DNA from 4 places in the Allobosea sp. GW821-FHT12C12 genome. Region 3 is predicted to be linked to each of the others. Evidence: predicted binding sites of a transcription regulator. Region 3 holds the regulator's gene; each other region holds the start of a gene.
What was found. Region 3 encodes PhoB, which activates phosphate uptake and scavenging genes when phosphate is short. Its sites were predicted from a motif close to TGTCATNNANCTGTCAT; they were not measured.
Positions count from the first base shown of each region.

Region 1 (4,851 bases), on a different contig from region 3:
TCCGGACGGGCTCGACCTCGCTTTGGGCGACACCGTGCTGCGCCTGGCCTTCGCCGCGCCGGTCGACGGACCCGGACCGCTGCGCAAGGTTCTGGCCGATCTGGCCGCGAAGGCGCGCGCGAGCCCAATCGCCTGATTCACCACGCTGATTTTATTCAATCGATTAATATCGGTTTCTCCGACGCCGGGACTGTCCGACGGCTTGAGCCGGCGTCATCATGGGCTTAAGGACCCGCCCACCAAACGACCATACGCCATGCCGGCGGCCCGGCGGGCTTTGGCTTTCTCTGCAGACAAGAGCGGCCGCTCCAGGCGGTCGCGTCCCGGGAGGACATCAGTGGACATCATCGGTCACTACAACGCCGCCCATGGCGCCGAGACGTTCGGCTTCCGCAAGCTGGCCTCGGTGTCCTGGAACCTCGAGGCGCCGCAGCTCTACGAGCGCGCGCTCAGGGCCGGCGAGGGCGAGCTCGCCCGGGGCGGGGCGCTCTGCGCCGATACCGGCACGCATACCGGCCGCTCGCCCAAGGACAAGTTCACGGTGCGCGACGCGCTGACCGCGGACACGATCTGGTGGGACAACAACAATGCGATGGCGCCTGAGCATTTCGAGACGCTGCTGGCCGACTTCCTGCAGCACGCCGAGGGCAAGGACCTGTTCGCGCAGGACCTTTATGGCGGCGCCGACCCGGCGCACCGGGTCAGGGCGCGCGTCTTCACCGAGATGGCCTGGCACTCGCTGTTCATCCGCAACCTCCTGATCCGGCCGAGCCCGGAAGAGGTCGCCGACTACGTGCCGCAGATGACGATCGTCGACCTGCCGAGCTTCAGGGCCGATCCCAAGCGCCATGGCTGCCGCTCCGAGACGGTCGTCGCGATCGACTTCTCGCGCAAGATCGTGCTGATCGGCGGCTCGGCCTATGCCGGCGAGATGAAAAAGTCGGTCTTCACCTATCTGAACTACGTGCTGCCGACCAAGGGCGTCGTGCCGATGCACTGCTCGGCCAATGTCGGCCCGAAGGACGATTCGGCGATCTTCTTCGGCCTGTCCGGCACCGGCAAGACCACGCTCTCGGCCGATCCCGACCGCACCCTGCTCGGCGACGACGAGCATGGCTGGTCGAAGGACGGCCTCTTCAATTTCGAGGGCGGCTGCTACGCCAAGACGATCAAGCTCTCGGCCGAGGCCGAGCCGCAGATCTTTTCCGCCTCGCAGCGCTTCGGCACGGTGCTGGAGAACGTCGTGCTCGATCCGATCACGCGCGCGGTCGATTTCGACGACCAGTCCAAGACCGAGAACACGCGCTCGGCCTATCCGCTCGACTTCATCCCCAACGCCTCGCGCACCGGGCGCGCCGGCGTGCCCAAGAACATCGTCATGCTGACGGCCGACGCCTTCGGCGTGATGCCGCCCATCGCCAAGCTCACCCCGGCCGAGGCGATGTATCATTTCCTCTCCGGCTACACCGCCAAGGTCGCCGGCACCGAGCGCGGGCTGACCGGCGTCGAGCCGGAGTTCTCGACCTGCTTCGGCTCGCCCTTCCTGCCGCGGCATCCCTCGGAATACGCCAATCTGCTGCGCGACTTCATCGCCAAGCACCATGTCGATTGCTGGCTGGTCAACACCGGCTGGACCGGGGGCAAATACGGAACCGGCCGGCGCATGCCGATCCGCGTGACGCGCCGCCTGCTGAGCGCGGCGCTCGACGGCTCGCTCAACCGCGCCGATTTCCGTCGCGACCCCTATTTCGGCTTCGCGGTGCCGACCTCGGTGCCCGGCGTCGAGCCGCACATCCTCTATCCGGTGAAAACCTGGCAGAACAAGGCCGACTTCGCCGAGACCGCGAAGAACCTGGTCGGGATGTTCGCCGAGAACTTCAAGCGCTTCGAGAGCCATGTCGACGACGCGGTCAAGGCCGCCGCGCCGGCGAATTCGCTGGCGGCGTGAGCCTCCTCGCCGCTCTCACGACGAGCTCCGGGAACCCCTCTCCCGGGTGGGAGAGGGGTTCCCCGCGTTTCGTCCCGCGAGGATTGGAGCACTGACATGTCGCTCCCGATCCTCGCGTTCCGCCTGCTCGCCACCCTCGTCATCCTGGGCGCGACCGCCTGGGGGTCCGGCCTGCTGCTGTTCCGGCTCGCCGCCACGACAGCGGTCCTCGGTGCGATCGGATTCGGTCTCGCGGGCCTTGCCGGAGCCGCGGGTCTCTGGACCGGCGCGGCGCGGCTGCCGCTCTCCTTCGCCGTGATCTTCCTCGGCCTGCTCGGCTGGTGGGGCGGGCTGAAACCGACCCATGAGCGCAACTGGATTCCCGAACTCGCCCGCCTGCCGGCGATCGCGCGCGACGGCGAGGCGCTGACGGTGACGAACCTGCGCGACTTCGCCTGGCGGACCGAGACCGATTACGACCAGCGCTGGGAGACCAGGCGCTACGACCTGACCAGGGTCCAGGGGGCGGATCTGTTCCTGTCCTATTGGTCCGGCGAGGCGATCGCGCATCTGCTCGTTTCCTTCACCTTCTCCGACCAGCCGCCGCTGACGTTTTCGGTCGAGGTCCGGCGCGAGCAGGGCGAGGAGTGGTCCTCTCTGGCGGGCTTCTTCCGGACCTATGAGATGGCCTATGTCGCCGCCACCGAGCGCGATCTCGTCGGCCTGCGCAGCCATGCGCGGAAAGAGGATGTGCGGCTGTTCCGGCTTGCCGCGACGCCCGCCCAGGCGCGCGACGTGCTGCTGGCCTATGCCGCCGACGTCAATCGGCTGAGCGCCACGCCGCGCTGGTACAACACGCTGACGACCAACTGCACGACGGTGGTCTACAATCTGGTCGGCTCGGTCGCGCCCGGCTGGAAATTCTCGCTGCCGCTCGATCCGCGCGTGCTTCTGTCCGGCTATCTGCCGGGCTATCTCCGGCGCATCGGCGCGATCAGCGCCGACATTCCGCTCGACCGGCTCGTCGGACAGGCGCGGATCGGAGAGAAGGCGCGCGCGGTGGCTCTCGACGATCCGGAGTTCTCGGCGAAAATCCGCGAGGGCGTGCCGGCCGGGAGGCCCTGAGCGGCCGCTGTTCCGAAATTACGGTTCATGACTGGAACATGACGGTTTTGTGTCACATACTCCCGGCCAGGCCCGCGCAGACCGGGCTCTCGACATGGGAGGGAATCGCTTGAAAACCCCGACGCTTTCGCCGGCGCTCGCCGCCTTTCCGCTCGTCATCGGCCTGGCCGCGGGCATCGCCGCGCCTGCGCTGGCGCAGGATGCCTGCCCGAATCGCGGCCAGCTCGACACGCTCTATTGCGACGCCAACAAGGATCTGGTCGCGGACGCGCCCACCGACGCGTCGAAATGGAAGGACCCGTCCGCGCTGGTCTGGGCCTATACGCCGGTCGAGGATCCGGCCGTCTACGCCAACATCTTCAAGCCGCTGACCGAGCATCTCGCCGCCTGCACGGGCAAGCGCATCGTCTATTATCCGGTGCAGTCGAACTCGGCCGAGATCGAGGCCATGCGTTCGGGCCGGCTGCATTTCGCCGGCTTCTCGACCGGGCCGACCGGATTCGCGGTCAACCTTGCCGGCGCGGTGCCGTTCGCGGCCAAGGGCTCGGCCGAAGGCGTGCGCGGCTACAACCTCGTCGCGGTGGTCAAGGCGTCGAGCCCCTACCAGAAGCTCGCCGACCTCAAGGGCAAGAAGGTCGCCCACACCTCGCCCTCGTCGAATTCGGGCAATCTCGCGCCGCGCGTGCTGTTTCCCGAACAGGGGCTGACCGCCGACACCGACTACAAGCCGCTGATGTCGGGCGGGCACGACAAGTCGATCCTCGGCGTCGTCTCGGGCGACTACGACATGGGCGCGGTCGCCGGCGACGTCTATCAGCGCATGATCGTGCGCGGCACGATCAAGAAGGACGATCTGCGCGAGATCTATCGCAGCCCGATCTTCCCGACCTCGTCCTTCGCTTATGCGCACGACCTCAAGCCGGAGCTCGCCAAGAAGCTGACCGACTGCTTCTTCTCCTTCCGCTTCACGCCGGAGATGACGAAGGAGTTCAACGGCGACGACCGCTTCCTGCCGATCACCTACCAGAAGGACTGGGCGGTGGTGCGCGACGTCGCCGAGAAGTCGGGCACGCCATACAACAAGTCGGCCTACGACACCGAGGCCAAGCGCGAGGCGGACGAACTCGCCAAGAAGAAGGCGGCCCCGCCCAAGGCTCCGTGACGGCAAGGCTCCGTGACGGCAAGCCGCCACGACTTCAAAAGAAAGCTGCCTCGACAGAAAGCCGCCCCGACAGATGAGCGCCCTGCCCCTCGACGCGCCCGGCCACGGCCGGGCGCTGATCATTCGCAACCTCGTCAAGGAGTACCGGGCCGGCCAGCCCGTCCTGCGCGACATCTCGCTGAGCGTCGACGAGCCCGGCATCGTCGCGATCATCGGGCCGTCCGGCACCGGCAAGTCGACGCTGATCCGCTGCATCAACCGGCTGGTCGACCCGACGTCCGGGTCGATCCTGCTCGGCGGCGTCGATCTCGCCACGCTGCAGGGCGACGCGCTGCGCCAGGCGCGCCGCCGGCTCGGCATGGTCTTCCAGGAGTACAATCTGGTCGAGCGCCTGACCGTGATCGAGAACGTGCTGTGCGGGCGGCTCGGCTACGTGCCGGTCTGGCGCGCCTGGACGCGGCGCTTCCCCGAGACCGACATCGCGCGCGCCTTCGCCCTGCTCGAATCGGTCGGTCTCGGCGATTTCGCGACGCGGCGCGCCGACCAGCTCTCGGGCGGCCAGCGCCAGCGCGTCGGCATCGCGCGCGCGGTGATGCAGGAGCCGGACCTCGTGCTCGCCGACGAGCCGACCTCCTCG
Region 1 is NZ_JBXAQP010000008.1:162,457-167,307, reverse strand. It holds gene AC1RRW_RS13640 (HugZ family pyridoxamine 5'-phosphate oxidase) at 1-136, shown strand, start outside; gene AC1RRW_RS13635 (phosphoenolpyruvate carboxykinase) at 338-1,948, shown strand; gene AC1RRW_RS13630 (Lnb N-terminal periplasmic domain-containing protein) at 2,045-3,052, shown strand; gene phnD (phosphate/phosphite/phosphonate ABC transporter substrate-binding protein) at 3,162-4,214, shown strand; gene phnC (phosphonate ABC transporter ATP-binding protein) at 4,288-4,851, shown strand, end outside.
Region 1: a site for PhoB is predicted at 3,091-3,107, ahead of phnD (phosphate/phosphite/phosphonate ABC transporter substrate-binding protein). Genes of this name have one in related genera too.

Region 2 (4,851 bases), on a different contig from region 3:
CGACCTGATCATAGTCGCCCGCGCCCGCGACGCGGCCCATGCCCGGCATCTCTACGAGATCGGCGTGAACGATGCGGTGCCCGAGACGATCGAGGCGAGCCTTCAGCTCTCGGAGGCGGCTCTCGTCGGGCTCGGCGTGCCGATGGGCCTCGTCATCGCCTCCGTTCACGAGCGGCGCGACCAGTACCGCGCCGAGCTCAAGCCCGCAGGCGCTCCGGAGCGGGCGCTTCCGCGCGATGAGCGTTCGCGAAGGCTCTGAGGCCCGAGGAAGCCGGCACGCCGGTCCTGGTCTCGCTGCGCGCGAGCGCGCCGGCCTCGTCGCGCGCGACACTTGCGATATGGCCGTAGAACTGCTCGGCGCTGCGCCGCCAGCTATGGCCGGCGGCCAGCACCAGGCAGGATTCGCGCGGTATCCGCAGCGCCGCCAATGCCGCCGCGCGCAGATCCTCCGACAGCACCGCCGCGCCGCTGCCGGCGAAGACGTCGCTCGGCCCCTGCACCGGGAAGGCGGCGACGGGCAAGCCGCTTGCGGCCGCCTCCAGCAGCACGATGCCGAAGGTGTCGGTCAGGCTCGGGAAGACGAAGACGTCGCAGGAAGCATAGATCGCCGCCAGCTCCTCGCCCTCGCGCGTGCCCAGGAAGGTCGCGTCCGGATAGGCGCGCTGCAGATCGCCCCGCGCCGGCCCGTCGCCGACCACGACCTTGCTGCCCGGCAGCCGAAGCGACAGGAAGGCGTCGAGGTTCTTCTCGACCGCGACGCGCCCGACGCTGAGGAAGATCGGCCGCGGCAGATCGAGCACGCTGGCAGGGCGCGGATGGAACAGCCCGAGATCGACGCCGCGTCCCCAGCGCACGATCTTCTCGAAACCGTGCCGGCGCAGTTCGGCCTCGACCGTCATCGTTGAGACCATCACCGCCGCCGCCGGCCCGTGGAAGCGGCGCAGGAAACGGTAGCTCCAGTGCTCGGGGATAGGCCAGCGCGCCGCGACATATTGCGGGAAGCGCGTGTGGTAGCTCGTGGTGAAGGGCCGCTTCTGGACGAGGCAGACCGCTCGCGTCAGCCAGCCGATCGGCCCTTCCGTGGCGATATGGATATGGTCGGGCCCGAAATCGGCGATGCGGCGGGCGATCGCCTTGCGCGTCGCCAGCGCGATCCGGATATCGGGGTAGCTCGGCAGGCCGATCTGCCGAAAGCCTTCCGGCGTCAGCATCCTCGCCTCGACGCCGAAAGCCGGCCCGGCCTCGACCATTCGCTCCAGCGACCGGACGACCCCGTTGATCTGGGGCCGCCAGGCATCCGTCGCGATCATCAGGCGCATCAGGCGGCCTCCACCAGGGCGGGCCGAGGCGGCGCCGGCACGACGACGGGAACCGGCGCCTGCCCCTTCAGCCGGTACTGCGGCCAGCGGATCAGCTCGAAGCGGCCGTCGTGATGCTCGACGAAGGCCGTGCAGCTTTCGACCCAATCGCCGGTGTTGATGTAGGTCAGCCCGTCGATCTCGCGATAGGCGGCGTGATGGATATGGCCGCAGACCACGCCGTCGGCCTGGTGACGGCGCGCCTCGGCGGCCAGGCAGGTCTCGAACTCGCCGATGTAGTTGACGGCGTTCTTGACCTTGAGCTTGGCCCAGGCCGAAAGCGACCAGTGCGGCAGGTTGACCAGCCGACGCGCCTTGTTGACCACCGTGTTCAGGCTGAGCGCCAGCGTGTAGGCCCAGTCGCCGAGCAGCGCGAGCCATTTGGCGTTGCGCACGATCAGGTCGAACAGGTCGCCGTGGATGACGAGCAGGCGCTTGCCGTCGGCCGTCTCGTGGATGACCTCGTCGACCAGCGTGATGCCGCCGAACCGCAGCCCGGTGAAATCGCGCAGGAAGTCGTCGTGGTTGCCGGTGACGTAGGTCAGCTTCGAGCCCTTGCGCACCTTGCGCAGCAGCTTCTGGATCACGTCGTTGTGCGACTGCGGAAAATACCAGCCGCTCTTCAGCCGCCAGCCGTCGATGATGTCTCCGACCAGATAGATCTGCGGCGCGTCGTAGGCGCGCAGGAATTCCAGCACGAGGTCGGCCTTCGCGCCGCGCGTGCCGAGATGGAGATCGGAAATGAAGATGCTGCGGACCTGCTTCGCGTCGTCGTCGTCGCTCATGCCGCCGGGCCCGTGCCGTTGCGATGTGCCGGGCGTTTGGCTGATTTGCATTGCGCTTTGATGACGCCGTATCGAAAGCGTGCTCTGGCTGGCGTTCGGGTTGAAAAGGCTTCGGAGAAAACTGATGGATCTGGGAATTTCAGGCCGCACGGCCATAGTCTGCGCCTCCAGCAAGGGGCTCGGCCGCGGCGCCGCGCAGGCGCTGGCCGAGGCCGGCTGCATCGTGGTGATCAATGGCCGCGACGCGGCCACGCTCGAGACCACCGCGAGCCAGATTCGTGCCACCACCGGCGCGACCGTGATCGCGGTGGTGGCGGACGTCTCGACGCGCGCCGGCCAGGACGCGCTGCTTGCAGCGGCGCCCGCGCCCGACATCCTGATCAACAACAATGGCGGTCCTCCGCCGAAACCGTTTCGCGATGTATCCCGCGAGGCGCTTCTCGAGGGCGTCGTCCAGAACATGGCGACGCCGCTGGAGCTGGTTCAGCGCGTCGTCGACGGCATGATCGCGCGCCGCTTCGGCCGGATCGTCAACGTCACCTCGATGAGCGTGCTGACGCCGCTGACCGGTCTCGACGTCTCATCGGCGGCTCGCGCCGGGCTGACCGCCTTCCTCGCCGGCGTGGCGCGCGAGGTCGCCCATGCCAACGTCACGATCAACAACGTGCTGCCCGGCATGTTCGACACCGACCGGCTCAAGGGCTCGACCACGAAGATGGCGGCGATCAAGGGGGTCACGCCCGAGGAAATGGCGGCCAGCCGCAAGGCCGAGGTTCCCGCCGCCCGCTTCGGCAACCCGGGCGAGTTCGGCAATGTCTGCGCCTTCCTCGCCAGCGCGCATGCCGGCTACATCACCGGCCAGAACCTCTTGATCGACGGCGGCGTGTTCAGGGGCAGTTTCTGATGGCGCCGTGGCGGGCTTCGTCCCGCCTGCCGCCGGTCGGGGTTGCGCTCTTCACGCTTTGAGGGGCTTCGCCGCCATGGTCTAAGGAGAGCGGTCCTGTAGAAGACCGCTGTCTCCTCCCGCCGCGCCGGTCCGTTGTCCCCTCTTCTCGGCATTTCCCTCAAGCTGCTTTCGGCGCTGGTGTTCACGTTGATGTCGGCCGGCGTGAAGTCGCTCGCGGCGCGCTATCCTACCGGCGAGATCGTCTTCATCCGCTCCTTCTTCGCGCTGATCCCCCTGCTGATCTGGCTCGCCTGGCAAGGGCCCGTCGTCGCGGCGCTCAAGACCAGAAACCTGCGCGGCCATCTCAAGCGCGGCGTCATCGGCTCGACGGGAATGTTCTGCGGTTTCGCCTCGCTGCAGTTCCTGCCGCTCTCCGATTCGGTCGCGATCGGCTATGCCGCGCCGCTCGCGGTCGTGGTGCTCGCGGCGGTGATCCTGAAGGAGCGCGTGCGGGTCTACCGCTGGAGCGCGGTGACGATCGGCTTTACCGGCGTCCTGATCATGCTCGCCCCCTATCTCAGCGGCGTCGGCAACGGCCTTGCCGCGGGGCCGGCCTTCGGCGCGGCGCTCGGGCTCGCCGGCGCATGCTGCTCGGCCTTCGCCTCGATCGAGGTGCGCCAGTTGACACGCACCGAGGGCACCGGCGCGATCGTGTTCTATTTCATGATCATGACCAGCCTGCTCGGGCTCTCGACCATCCTGCTCGGCTGGAACCTGCCGACCCCGCAGGATGCAGCCCTGATGGTCGCGGTCGGCATCCTCGGCGGGCTCGGCCAGATCCTCCTGGTCCAGGCCTATCGCCATGGCGACGCCTCGCTGATCGCGCCGTTCGAGTATTCGACGATGCTCTGGGCCGTGGCGATCGGCTGGTTCGTCTTCGGCGACTGGCCGGCGACGACGGTTCTGGTCGGGGCCGTGATCGTGATCACCTCAGGCATCTACGTCATCCTGCGCGAGCAGCAGCTCGGCCTGCTCAAGCGCGAGCAGCGCGAGGTCGGCCCGCCGCGCGCGACCTGAGCGGCGCTGCGCGGGCCCGGCTTGCCCCGTGGAACCGGAACGGGCAAAGTCCTTTTCGTCAAACGATCGTTCGCTTCCGCAAACGATCCGGGCGGAGAGGTCGAGCGGACGTCATGGGCATCGAGACGAAGGAACGCGCCGGACGCGAGCTCGAATCCGGGGCCCAGGTCATCTCGGGCCAGCTCGGCAAGACGATCCAGCGCCTTCGCAAGGCCTATAATCTCTCGCTTTCCGAGCTGGCCGAGCAGTCCGGCGTCGCGAAATCGATCATCAGCCAGATCGAGCGCAACGAGACGAACCCGACGCTGGCGACGATCTGGAGGCTGTCGCAGGCGCTCGACATCTCGATCGAGCGCGTGCTCTCCAGCGGCGAGGAAGAGCCCTTCATCGACAAGACCAGCCGAAGCGATACCCCGATCCTGGTCTCCGAGGACGGCAAGCTGAGGCTCGCCATCATCGGTTGGATCAAGACGGTGGAATGGCTGCAATGGTACGATGTCCAGGCCGAGCCAGGCGGCGAACTCGATTCCGAGGGCCACCAGCGCGGCTCGATCGAATCGCTCTCGGTGACGGCCGGCGAATTCGAGGTCGAGGTCGGCGACATCGTCCAGCGCGCGAAAGCCGGCGACACTTTGCGCTATCGCTGCGACAGGCGCCATATCGTGCGCTGCGTCGGCTCGGAGCCGGGCGCGGCGATGATGGTGTGCATCCTCAAGGCGGCGGTGATGGAATAGGCGCTTTGCAG
Region 2 is NZ_JBXAQP010000017.1:94,742-99,592, forward strand. It holds gene AC1RRW_RS20145 (cation:proton antiporter domain-containing protein) at 1-259, shown strand, start outside; gene AC1RRW_RS20150 (glycosyltransferase family 4 protein) at 198-1,319, opposite strand; gene AC1RRW_RS20155 (UDP-2,3-diacylglucosamine diphosphatase) at 1,319-2,143, opposite strand; gene AC1RRW_RS20160 (SDR family oxidoreductase) at 2,268-3,047, shown strand; gene AC1RRW_RS20165 (DMT family transporter) at 3,183-4,106, shown strand; gene AC1RRW_RS20170 (helix-turn-helix domain-containing protein) at 4,220-4,840, shown strand.
Region 2: a site for PhoB is predicted at 2,193-2,209, ahead of AC1RRW_RS20155 (UDP-2,3-diacylglucosamine diphosphatase). Genes of this name have one in related genera too.

Region 3 (4,851 bases):
GCTTCCTGACCTCGAGCGTCTGGGACACCCAGAACGACCAGTACGGCGCGTGGCCCGCCATCGTCGGCACGCTCTCGACCGCGCTGATCGCGCTGCTGATCGGCATGCCGCTCTCGCTCGGCATCGCGGTCTACCTGACGCAGCTCGCGCCGGCCTGGCTGAAGCAGCCTGTCTCGACCGCGATCGAGCTTCTGGCGGCCGTGCCCTCGATCATCTACGGCATGTGGGGCCTGTTCGTCTTCGTGCCGCTCTTTGCGGCCTATGTGCAGATTCCGCTTTCCACCATCGTCGAGGGCATGCCGATCGTCGGCACGGTGCTCTACTCGCGCTCGCCCTCGGGGCTCGGCATCCTGACGGCCGGCATCATCCTCGCCTTCATGATCATCCCCTTCATCGCCTCGATCACGCGCGACATGCTCGACCAGATCCCCTCCGTGCTGCGCGAGAGCGCCTATGGCATCGGGGCGACGACCTGGGAGGTGGTGCGCCACGTGCTGGTGCCGCAGGCCGGCGTCTCGATCATCGGCGCGATCATGCTGGGGCTCGGCCGCGCGCTCGGCGAGACCATGGCGGTGACCTTCGTCGTCGGCAACGCCAACCGGCTGTCGGCCTCGGTCATGGACCCGGGCTCGACCATCGCCTCGCGCATCGCCAACGAGTTCAACGAGGCTCTGGGGCTGCAGCTCAACGCGTTGATCGCGCTGGGCTGCATCCTGTTCTTCGTCACCTTCGTCGTCCTCGTCGTCGCGCGCATGCTGGTGTCGCGCGTCAAGGCCTACTGAGCGAGCCCGCCATGAGCACGACGACGCCCCCCACCGTCCGCACGCTCCCTCACGCGGAGTGGGGCCGCGTGCGCCAGTCGCGCCGCACCGCCGACAAGGCGATGCGGGTGACCGCGACCGCCTTCACGGTGATCGCGGTCTTCGTGCTGTTCTGGATACTCGGCATGCTGGTCGTGAAAGGGATCGGCGGGCTCTCCACTGCCACCTTCACCCAGATCACGCCGGGCCCAGGCTCGGAGGGCGGCGGCCTCGCCAACGCAATCGTCGGCTCGATCGTGCTGACCTTCCTCGGAATCGTCGTGGCGACGCCGATCGGCGTGCTCGCCGGCACCTGGCTCGCCGAATACGGCAAGGGCTCGAAGCTCGCCGACCTGATCCGCTTCATCAACGACATCCTGCTCTCGGCCCCGTCGATCCTGATCGGCCTGTTCGTCTACGTCATCATGGTCGAGCCGCTCGGCGGCTATTCCGGCTGGGCCGGCGGCGTCGCGCTCGGCATCATCGCGATCCCGGTGATCGTGCGCACCACCGAGGACATGCTGCGCCTGGTGCCGGGCCCGCTGCGCGAGGCCGGCTCCGCGCTCGGCGCGCCGCCCTCGGTCGTCATTACTTCCATCACCTGGCGGGCGGCCAAGTCCGGCATGGTCACCGGCATCCTGCTGGCGCTGGCCCGCATCGCCGGCGAGACCGCGCCGCTGATCTTCACCGCGCTGAACAACAATTTCTGGTTCTCGCCGACGCTCAGGGGCGGCGTCTCCAACCTGCCGGTGACGATCTACCAGTTCGCCTCCGCCCCTTACGAGAACTGGCAGCAACTCGCCTGGGCCGGTTCGCTGATCATCACCATGTCGATCCTGATCCTGTCGCTGATCGCCCGCCGCATCGTGCGCGGCGGCAAGTGACGGACAAGCGACCGTCCGCAGGCCATAACCGTCGCGTCCGTTTCCCGAAGGAACCCGTCGATGCTTTCGACCCTGGAACTCAGCCCTCGCTCGCTCGATGCGGACGCCCCCGTCCGGATCGCGGTCAAGAACCTCGACTTCTATTATGGCGAGCACCGCGCGCTCAAGGCGGTGGATCTCGACTTCCGCGACCGCCACGTCACGGCGCTGATTGGCCCGTCGGGCTGCGGCAAGTCGACCCTGCTGCGCATCTTCAACCGGATCTATTCGCTCTATCCCGAGCAGCGCGCCACCGGCGAGGTAATGCTCGACGGCCGCAACGTCATCTCCGACGACATCGACGTCAACGAACTGCGCTCGCGCATCGGCATGGTCTTCCAGAAGCCGACGCCGTTCCCGATGTCGATCTACGACAACGTCGCCTTCGGCATCCGCCTCTACGAGAAGCCGCCGAAATCCGAGCTCGACGACCGCGTCGAGGGCGCGCTGCGCCGCGCCGCGCTGTGGGACGAGGTCGGGGACAAGCTGAAATCCTCCGGCATGGGCCTGTCGGGCGGTCAGCAGCAGCGGCTGTGCATCGCGCGCACCATCGCGCAGAAGCCCGAGGTCATCCTGTTCGACGAGCCGACCTCGGCGCTGGACCCGATCTCGACCGGCAAGATCGAAGACCTGCTGGAACAGCTCAAGACCGACTTCACCATCGTCATCGTGACGCACAACATGCAGCAGGCGGCGCGCATCTCGCAGTACACCGCCTTCATGTATCTCGGCGAGGTGATCGAGTTCGCCCCGACCAACACGATCTTCATGAACCCGCACAAGAAGCAGACGCAGGACTACGTCACCGGCCGCTTCGGCTGAAATTCCCAGCCCTGCTCAAACGCCGTGACGCCGCATCCGCTCCAAAGGACACCGCCGCGATGACCGACCACATCGTCCGCTCCTACGACGCCGAACTTGAGGCGCTGCGCCGCAGCCTCGCCGAGATGGGCGGCATGTCCGAGCGCATGCTCGGCGACTCGACCGTGGCCCTGGTGCGCCGCGACACCGCGCTCGCCCAGAAGGTGATCTCGGCCGACCAGCGCCTCGACAATCTGCAGCGCGACGTCGAGGAGCGCGCCGTGCTGACGATCGCGCGCCGGCAGCCGCTCGCCAACGACCTGCGCGAGCTGATCTCGGCGATCCGCATCGCGTCCGACATCGAGCGCGTCGGCGACCTCGCCAAGAACATCGCCAAGCGCGCGGTCGCGATCTCGGGCCAGTTCCAGCCGCCGCACCGCGCCGTGGTCGGGCTCGAACATATGAGCCGGCTCGTCCAGGCCCAGCTCAAGGACGTGCTCGACGCCTACGCGTCCGGCAACGAGAACAAGGCGATGGAGGTCTGGCGCCGCGACGGCGAGATCGACGCGCTATACACCTCGCTCTTCCGCGAATTGCTGACTTACATGATGGAAGATCCGCGCAACATCACCTTCTGCACGCATCTGCTGTTCTGCGCCAAGAACGTCGAGCGCATCGGCGACCACACCACCAACATCGCCGAGACGATCCACTACCTCGTCACCGGCGGCACGCTCGACATCAACCGGCCCAAGCTCGACACGACCGACATCAGCGTCGAGGCGGTGGCGCGCTCCTGAACGCGCCGGCTTCGCAGGGAACGAACGAGACATGCCCGCACGCATCCTGATCGTCGAGGACGAGGAGCCGCTGACGCTGCTCCTGCGCTACAACCTCGAGGCCGAGGGCTTCGAGGTCGACAGCGTCGCGCGCGGCGACGACGCCGAGCTCCATCTGCGCGACAACACGCCCGATCTCGTCCTGCTCGACTGGATGCTGCCCGGCCTGTCTGGCATCGAGCTCTGCCGCCGCCTGCGCGCCCGGCGCGACACCGAGCGCGTGCCGATCATCATGCTGACCGCGCGCGGCGAGGAGACCGAGCGGGTGAGGGGGCTCGCCACAGGGGCCGACGACTACGTCGTCAAGCCGTTCTCGCTGCCGGAGCTGATCGCCCGCATCCAGGCGCTGCTGCGCCGCGCCAAGCCCGGCCATGTCGCGGGCCTGCTCGCGGCCGGCGACCTCGAGCTCGACCGCACGACGCGGCGCGTGCGCCGCTCCGGGGCGGAGCTGCATCTCGGTCCCACCGAATTCCGCCTGCTCGAATTCCTGATGCAGGCGCCGGGCCGGGTCTATTCGCGCGCGCAGCTTCTCGACGCCGTCTGGGGCCGCGACGTCTATATCGACGAGCGCACCGTCGACGTCCATGTCGGGCGCCTGCGCAAGGCGATCACGCCCGACAACGCCAGGGACCCGCTGCGCACCGTGCGCGGCGCGGGCTATTCCTTCGACGAGAATTTCGCCAGCGCGTCGCGGTAGCCTCCGGCCGCCGTCGCGAGCTCGCCCAGCCGCGCTCCCGCGAGCCGAGGCAGCCACATCCGCGACGCCGGATTGGGCGAGTTCGCCGCAATTGCCTGTTTCTTCGGCAACGGCGATCACCTGCCGTCAACTCCCGTCCGGCGCAGACGCCGCTCGGCGGCCGTGCCGCCGCGTCCGGCGTGGTCGGATCCGCTGGCATACGGGTTGCTAAGCCCGATACGCCCGCGCCGGGTCAACCCAGGGGAGAACGACCGTGCCATCATCGACCATTCTGCGCTCAGCCATCCTGGCGCTCGGCCTCTCGACCGCGTTGGCGACAGGCGCCGCCGCCCAGGAAAAGGTGCTGCGCATCGGCATGACGGCCGCCGACATCCCGCGCACCCACGGCCAGCCCGACCAGGGCTTCGAGGGCAACCGCTTCACCGGAATCCCGATGTATGACGCGCTCACCCACTGGGACCTGTCCTCGGCCGAAAAGGCGAGCGTCGTCATTCCCGGCCTCGCCACCGAATGGGCGGTCGACGCGACCGACAAGACGAAATGGACCTTCAAACTGCGTCCGGGCGTGAAATTCCAGGACGGTTCGGCCTTCGATGCGGCGGCCGTGGTCTGGAACGTCGACAAGGTGCTGAACAAGGAGGCGGCGCAGTTCGCCCCCGACCAGATCGGCGTCACCGTCTCGCGCATGCCGACGCTGAAATCGGCCAGGGCGGTCGATCCGCTGACGGTCGAGCTCACGACCTCGGAGCCCGACGCCTTTCTGCCGATCAACCTGACCAATCTGTTCATGG
Region 3 is NZ_JBXAQP010000005.1:279,431-284,281, forward strand. It holds gene pstC (phosphate ABC transporter permease subunit PstC) at 1-782, shown strand, start outside; gene pstA (phosphate ABC transporter permease PstA) at 794-1,684, shown strand; gene pstB (phosphate ABC transporter ATP-binding protein PstB) at 1,745-2,545, shown strand; gene phoU (phosphate signaling complex protein PhoU) at 2,605-3,324, shown strand; gene phoB (phosphate regulon transcriptional regulator PhoB) at 3,356-4,060, shown strand; gene AC1RRW_RS09915 (ABC transporter substrate-binding protein) at 4,314-4,851, shown strand, end outside.

Region 4 (4,851 bases), on a different contig from region 3:
ATCATCAGCGGCGTGCTCTCCTTCATCCCGTTCGTCGGCTCGCTGATCGGCCTCGTGCTCTCGGTCGGCGTCGCGCTGGTGCAGTTCTGGCCCGACTGGACGCTGCCGCTGGCGACGCTGACGGTCTTCGCCACGGGCCAGTTCCTCGAGGGCAACATCTTTCAGCCGAAATTCGTCGGCGATTCGATCGGCGTCCATCCGGTCTGGCTGATGTTCGCGCTGCTCGCCTTCGGCTCGCTGTTCGGTTTCGTCGGCCTTCTGATGGCGGTGCCGCTCGCGGCCGTGGTCGGCGTGCTCTGCCGCTTCGCGCTCAGGCAATACATGGCGAGCCATCTCTACCATGGCGGCGACGTGATGAAGGCCGTGGGCGTCGAGGCGCCCGTCGACTCCGACAGCTGATTGATGTCGGACCTGCCCGCCCGCCCGCGCCAGCTCGCCTTCGACCTGCCGGTCGACAGCCGCCACGGAATCGAGGATTTCCTGATCGGTCCGTCCAACGAGGCCGCCTACAACCAGATCGAGGCCTGGCCGGCCTGGCCCGACGCCTGGCTCAGGCTGGTCGGCCCCGAAGGGGCGGGCAAGACCCATCTCTCTGCGATCTGGGCACGGCGCGCCCATGCCTGGATCGTGCCGGTCGCGGCGGTGACGGACGAGAGCGTCCAGCATCTCGCCTCGAACGGCGCGCTCGCGGTCGAGGATTGCGACCGGGGCCCGCGCGACGAGGCGGCCCTGTTCCATCTGATGAACGCGCTCAAGGCCCGGGACGGCACGCTGCTGCTGACCGCCCGCACGGCGCCGGACCAGTGGGGCGTGAGACTGCCCGACCTGCTGTCGCGGCTGCGGCTTGCGCCTCACGCGACGATCGAGCCGCCGGACGATGCGCTGCTGCGCGCCGTTCTGGTGAAGCTCTTCATCGACCGGCAATTGATCATCGACACCGGCATCGTCGAGATGCTGGCCCTGCGCATGGAGCGTTCCTTCGCCGCCGCGCGCGCGCTGGTCGACGCGCTCGACAGGCTGTCGCTCGAGCGCGGCCGGCGCGTCACCCGCGCTCTGGCGGCGGAAACGCTGGCCGTCCTCTTCCCGGACGAGTGATCAGCCGCGCGACGGTTCCGCCGCAGGCCGCGCGACCAGGCGCGCATGCATCGCCTCGGTCAGCAGGTCGTGGGCGCGCGTCACGATCGCGTCGAGCGAGGGCGTGCGCGCGAACATCGCGGCGGCCGTCTCGGTCAGCTCCTCGCGGCTCGGCAGCACCGGCAGCGCGGGCATGGCCGGCAGATGCAGCTGCGCGAACGCATCCTGCGCCTGCTGCTGCATTTCGGCCAGGCGGTCGCCGGCGCGGTGCTGGAGATCGGTAAGCGCGGCGCGCAGATCGGCCAGCGTCATCGTCGGCAGATGCAGGTCGGACAGGCTCGGCGTCGCCGCATAGGCCTCCCAGAACGCGGCGACCGCGCGTTCGAGCGGCACCGACGCGGCCAGCCGCTCGGCCGAACGCTCGATCACGCGCGGCGGCAGCCCCTGCGAGCGCTCGACGATCGCCTGCGGCGGCGCCTTCAGGTCCCAGAACAGGCCGAGTTTGGAGGCTCCGAGGATGATGTACCAGGTCGGATCCCACTGCCACCAGCGGAAGCCCTGCCGGACGCTGTACTGATAGGCATGGTGGTTGTTGTGCCAGCCTTCGCCCATGGTGATGACCGCGAGCCACCAGTTGTTGCGGCTCTCGTCGCCGGTGACATAGTCCTTGTCGCCGTGCACATGCGCCAGCGAGTTGATGCAGAAGGTGCCGTGATAGACGGCGACGGTCGACCAGAAGAAGCCGACGAAGAGCCCGGCCCAGCCGTCGATCGCAAAGCAGATCAGCGCCAGCACGATCGCCGGCGCGAGCTCGAAGCGATGCAGCAGCCGCAGCTCCGGGAATTTCGTCAGGTCCGTGATGGTCGAGGTGTCGAGGCGGTGGTGCTGCTTCGAGAAGATCCAGCCGAGATGCGAATAGACGAAGCCCGTATGCACCGGCGAATGCACGTCGAGCTCGGTGTCGGCATGGCGGTGGTGGTGCCGGTGCTTGGAGGCCCACCACAGCACGCTCTTCTGCGCCGTCGACTGCGCGAGCACGGCCAGCGCGAACTGCATGAACCGGCTGGTCTTGTAGGTCCGGTGCGAGAAGTAGCGGTGATAGCCGCCGGTGACGGCGAACATGCGCAGCCAGTAGAGCCCGATCGCGAGCCAGACCGAGGTCGCCGTGACGCCGCTCCAGAGCGCCCCGAAGCAGGCGAGATGGACGAGGACGAAGGGAACGGCGGAGGGGTAGACGATGTCGCCGTCGTCGAGCGGGGTCGCGCTGTCGGTCAAGAAGGCCTCTGTCGGATGCGGGTGGCGGAAGGACGGTTTTCCGGCGGCGGACGACGGATCGACGCCGGATCGTTCATATATGCACGAAACAGGAGAGCCTGTCGCGGCGCAAGGGGACTCCTCGCCGCGGACCGGCGCGCACATCGCCGGCGCTTCGCGCGATCATGACGCGAAAGACAGCGCGCGTCATCGAAACGTCACGCTAGGATGGCTTCAACAAGCCCAGAGGAGAGCGGCGTGGCCAAGGCAGCGATCAGGACGACGGAACAGCCGATGCACGTGGACCCTGTTCAGCTCAAGGTCGCCGAGCCTGCCGGCGGGGAGGCGCTCGATCCGCGCCATTCGCCCTCGCGCTTCATGAACCGGGAGCTGTCCTGGCTGCAGTTCAACCGCCGGGTCATGGAGGAGGCGTCGAACCGTCACCATCCGCTGCTCGAGCAGTTGCGCTTCCTCTCGATCTCGGCCGCCAATCTCGACGAGTTCTTCATGGTCCGCGTCTCGGGCCTGCGCGAGCAGCACAAGGCCGGCGTCGTGACGCCGAGCCAGGACGGGCTGACGCCGGCCGAGCAGCTCGTCGCGCTCGGCAAGGCCGTCACGGCCCTGACCGGCGACCAGCAGGCGCGCTGGGTCGAGCTCAAGCACGATCTGCACGAGAACCGCATCCACCTGCTGGCGCCCGGCGACATCGGCCCGCGGGAGCGGCTCTGGCTCGAGGACTATTTCCTGCACTACGTCTTCCCCGTGCTGACGCCGCTCGCGATCGACCCGGCCCATCCCTTCCCGTTCATTCCCAATCTCGGCTTCACCCTGGCTCTGGCGCTGGAGCGGTCCAGCGACGGGCGCCAGCTCGACGCGCTGATCCGCGTGCCGATCAAGATGGACCGCTTCATCGAACTGCCGGACCTGGCGCGCGAGGGGCTGCACCGCTTCATCACGCTGGAGGACACGGTCTCGCTGTTCATCAGCAAGCTCTTCCCCGGCTACGACGTGAAGGGCACCGGCTCGTTCCGGGTCATCCGCGACACCGATCTCGACATCGAGGAGGAGGCCGAGGATCTGGTGCGCGTCTTCGAGACCATGCTGAAGCTGCGCCGCCGCGGCGTCGTGATCCGGCTCGAGGTCAGCGCCGCCATGCCGGCGCATCTGCGCCGGCTGATCGTGCGCGAGCTCAAGGTCGGCCAGGACGAGGTCGTCGAGATCGAGGGCATGATCGGCCTGAACGAACTCTCGCAGCTCGTCGGGGTCGACCGCTCCGACCTCAAGTTCAAGCCCTACAACGCCCGCTTTCCCGAGCGCATCCGGGAGCATGGCGGCGACTGCTTCGCCGCGATTCGCCAGAAGGACCTGATCGTCCACCACCCCTATGAGAGCTTCGACGTCGTCGTGCAGTTCCTGCAGCAGGCGGCGCGCGACCCGTCGGTGGTCGCGATCAAGCAGACGCTCTATCGCACCTCCTCGAACTCGCCGATCGTGCATGCGCTGGCGGAGGCCGCCGAGGCCGGCAAGTCGGTCACCGCGCTGGTCGAGCTCAAGGCGCGCTTCGACGAGGAGGCGAACATCCGCTGGGCCAAGGATCTGGAGCGCGCCGGCGTGCAGGTCGTCTACGGCTTCATCGAGCTCAAGACCCACGCCAAGCTCTCGATGGTGGTGCGCCGCGAGGCCGGACAGCTCGTCAGCTACTGCCATATCGCGACCGGCAACTACCACCCGATCACGGCGCGCATCTATACCGACGTGTCCTTCTTCACCGCCGACCCGGTGATGTCGCAGGACGTCGCCCGCGTCTTCAACTTCATCACCGGCTATGCCGAGCCGGCCGAGCTGGAGAAGATGTCGGTCTCGCCGGTCGGCCTGAAGCAGCGCCTGCTCGCCGACATCGCCGAGGAGATCGCCCATGTGAAGGCGGGCCGCAAGGGCGCGATCTGGGGCAAGTGCAACTCGCTGGTCGACCCCGAGATCATCGACGCGCTCTACGATGCGAGCCGGGCCGGCGTCGAGATCGACTTCGTCGTGCGCGGCATCTGCTGCCTCCGGCCGGGCGTGCCCAACCTGTCGGAGAACATCCGGGTCAAGTCGATCGTCGGCCGCTTCCTGGAGCACACCCGCGTCTATGCCTTCGGGGCGGGCCACGGCCTGCCGTCGCCCAGGGCCAAGGCCTACATCTCCTCGGCCGATCTCATGCCGCGCAACCTCGACCGCCGCGTCGAGGCGCTGACGCCGATCCTGAACGCGACCGTGCATCAGCAGCTCCTCGAACAGATCATGCAGGCGAACTTCCTCGACAACGAACAGAGCTGGACGATCTTGCCCGATGGCGGTTCGCGACGCATTGTCCCGGCCCCGGGCGACGAGTCGTTCAACGCCCATAAATATTTCATGACCAATCCGAGCCTGTCCGGACGTGGAAAATCGCTTTCTAACTCCAGCCCCCGCAGTCTCGCCCGCAAATCGGGCAGGAAGGGCTGACCAGTTCGTGCTGCCGGGCTTCGCGCCCGGGCGGCT
Region 4 is NZ_JBXAQP010000015.1:104,832-109,682, forward strand. It holds gene AC1RRW_RS18975 (AI-2E family transporter) at 1-399, shown strand, start outside; gene AC1RRW_RS18980 (P-loop NTPase family protein) at 403-1,095, shown strand; gene AC1RRW_RS18985 (acyl-CoA desaturase) at 1,096-2,349, opposite strand; gene AC1RRW_RS18990 (RNA degradosome polyphosphate kinase) at 2,557-4,815, shown strand; gene ppx (exopolyphosphatase) at 4,823-4,851, shown strand, end outside.
Region 4: a site for PhoB is predicted at 2,534-2,550, ahead of AC1RRW_RS18990 (RNA degradosome polyphosphate kinase). Genes of this name have one in related genera too.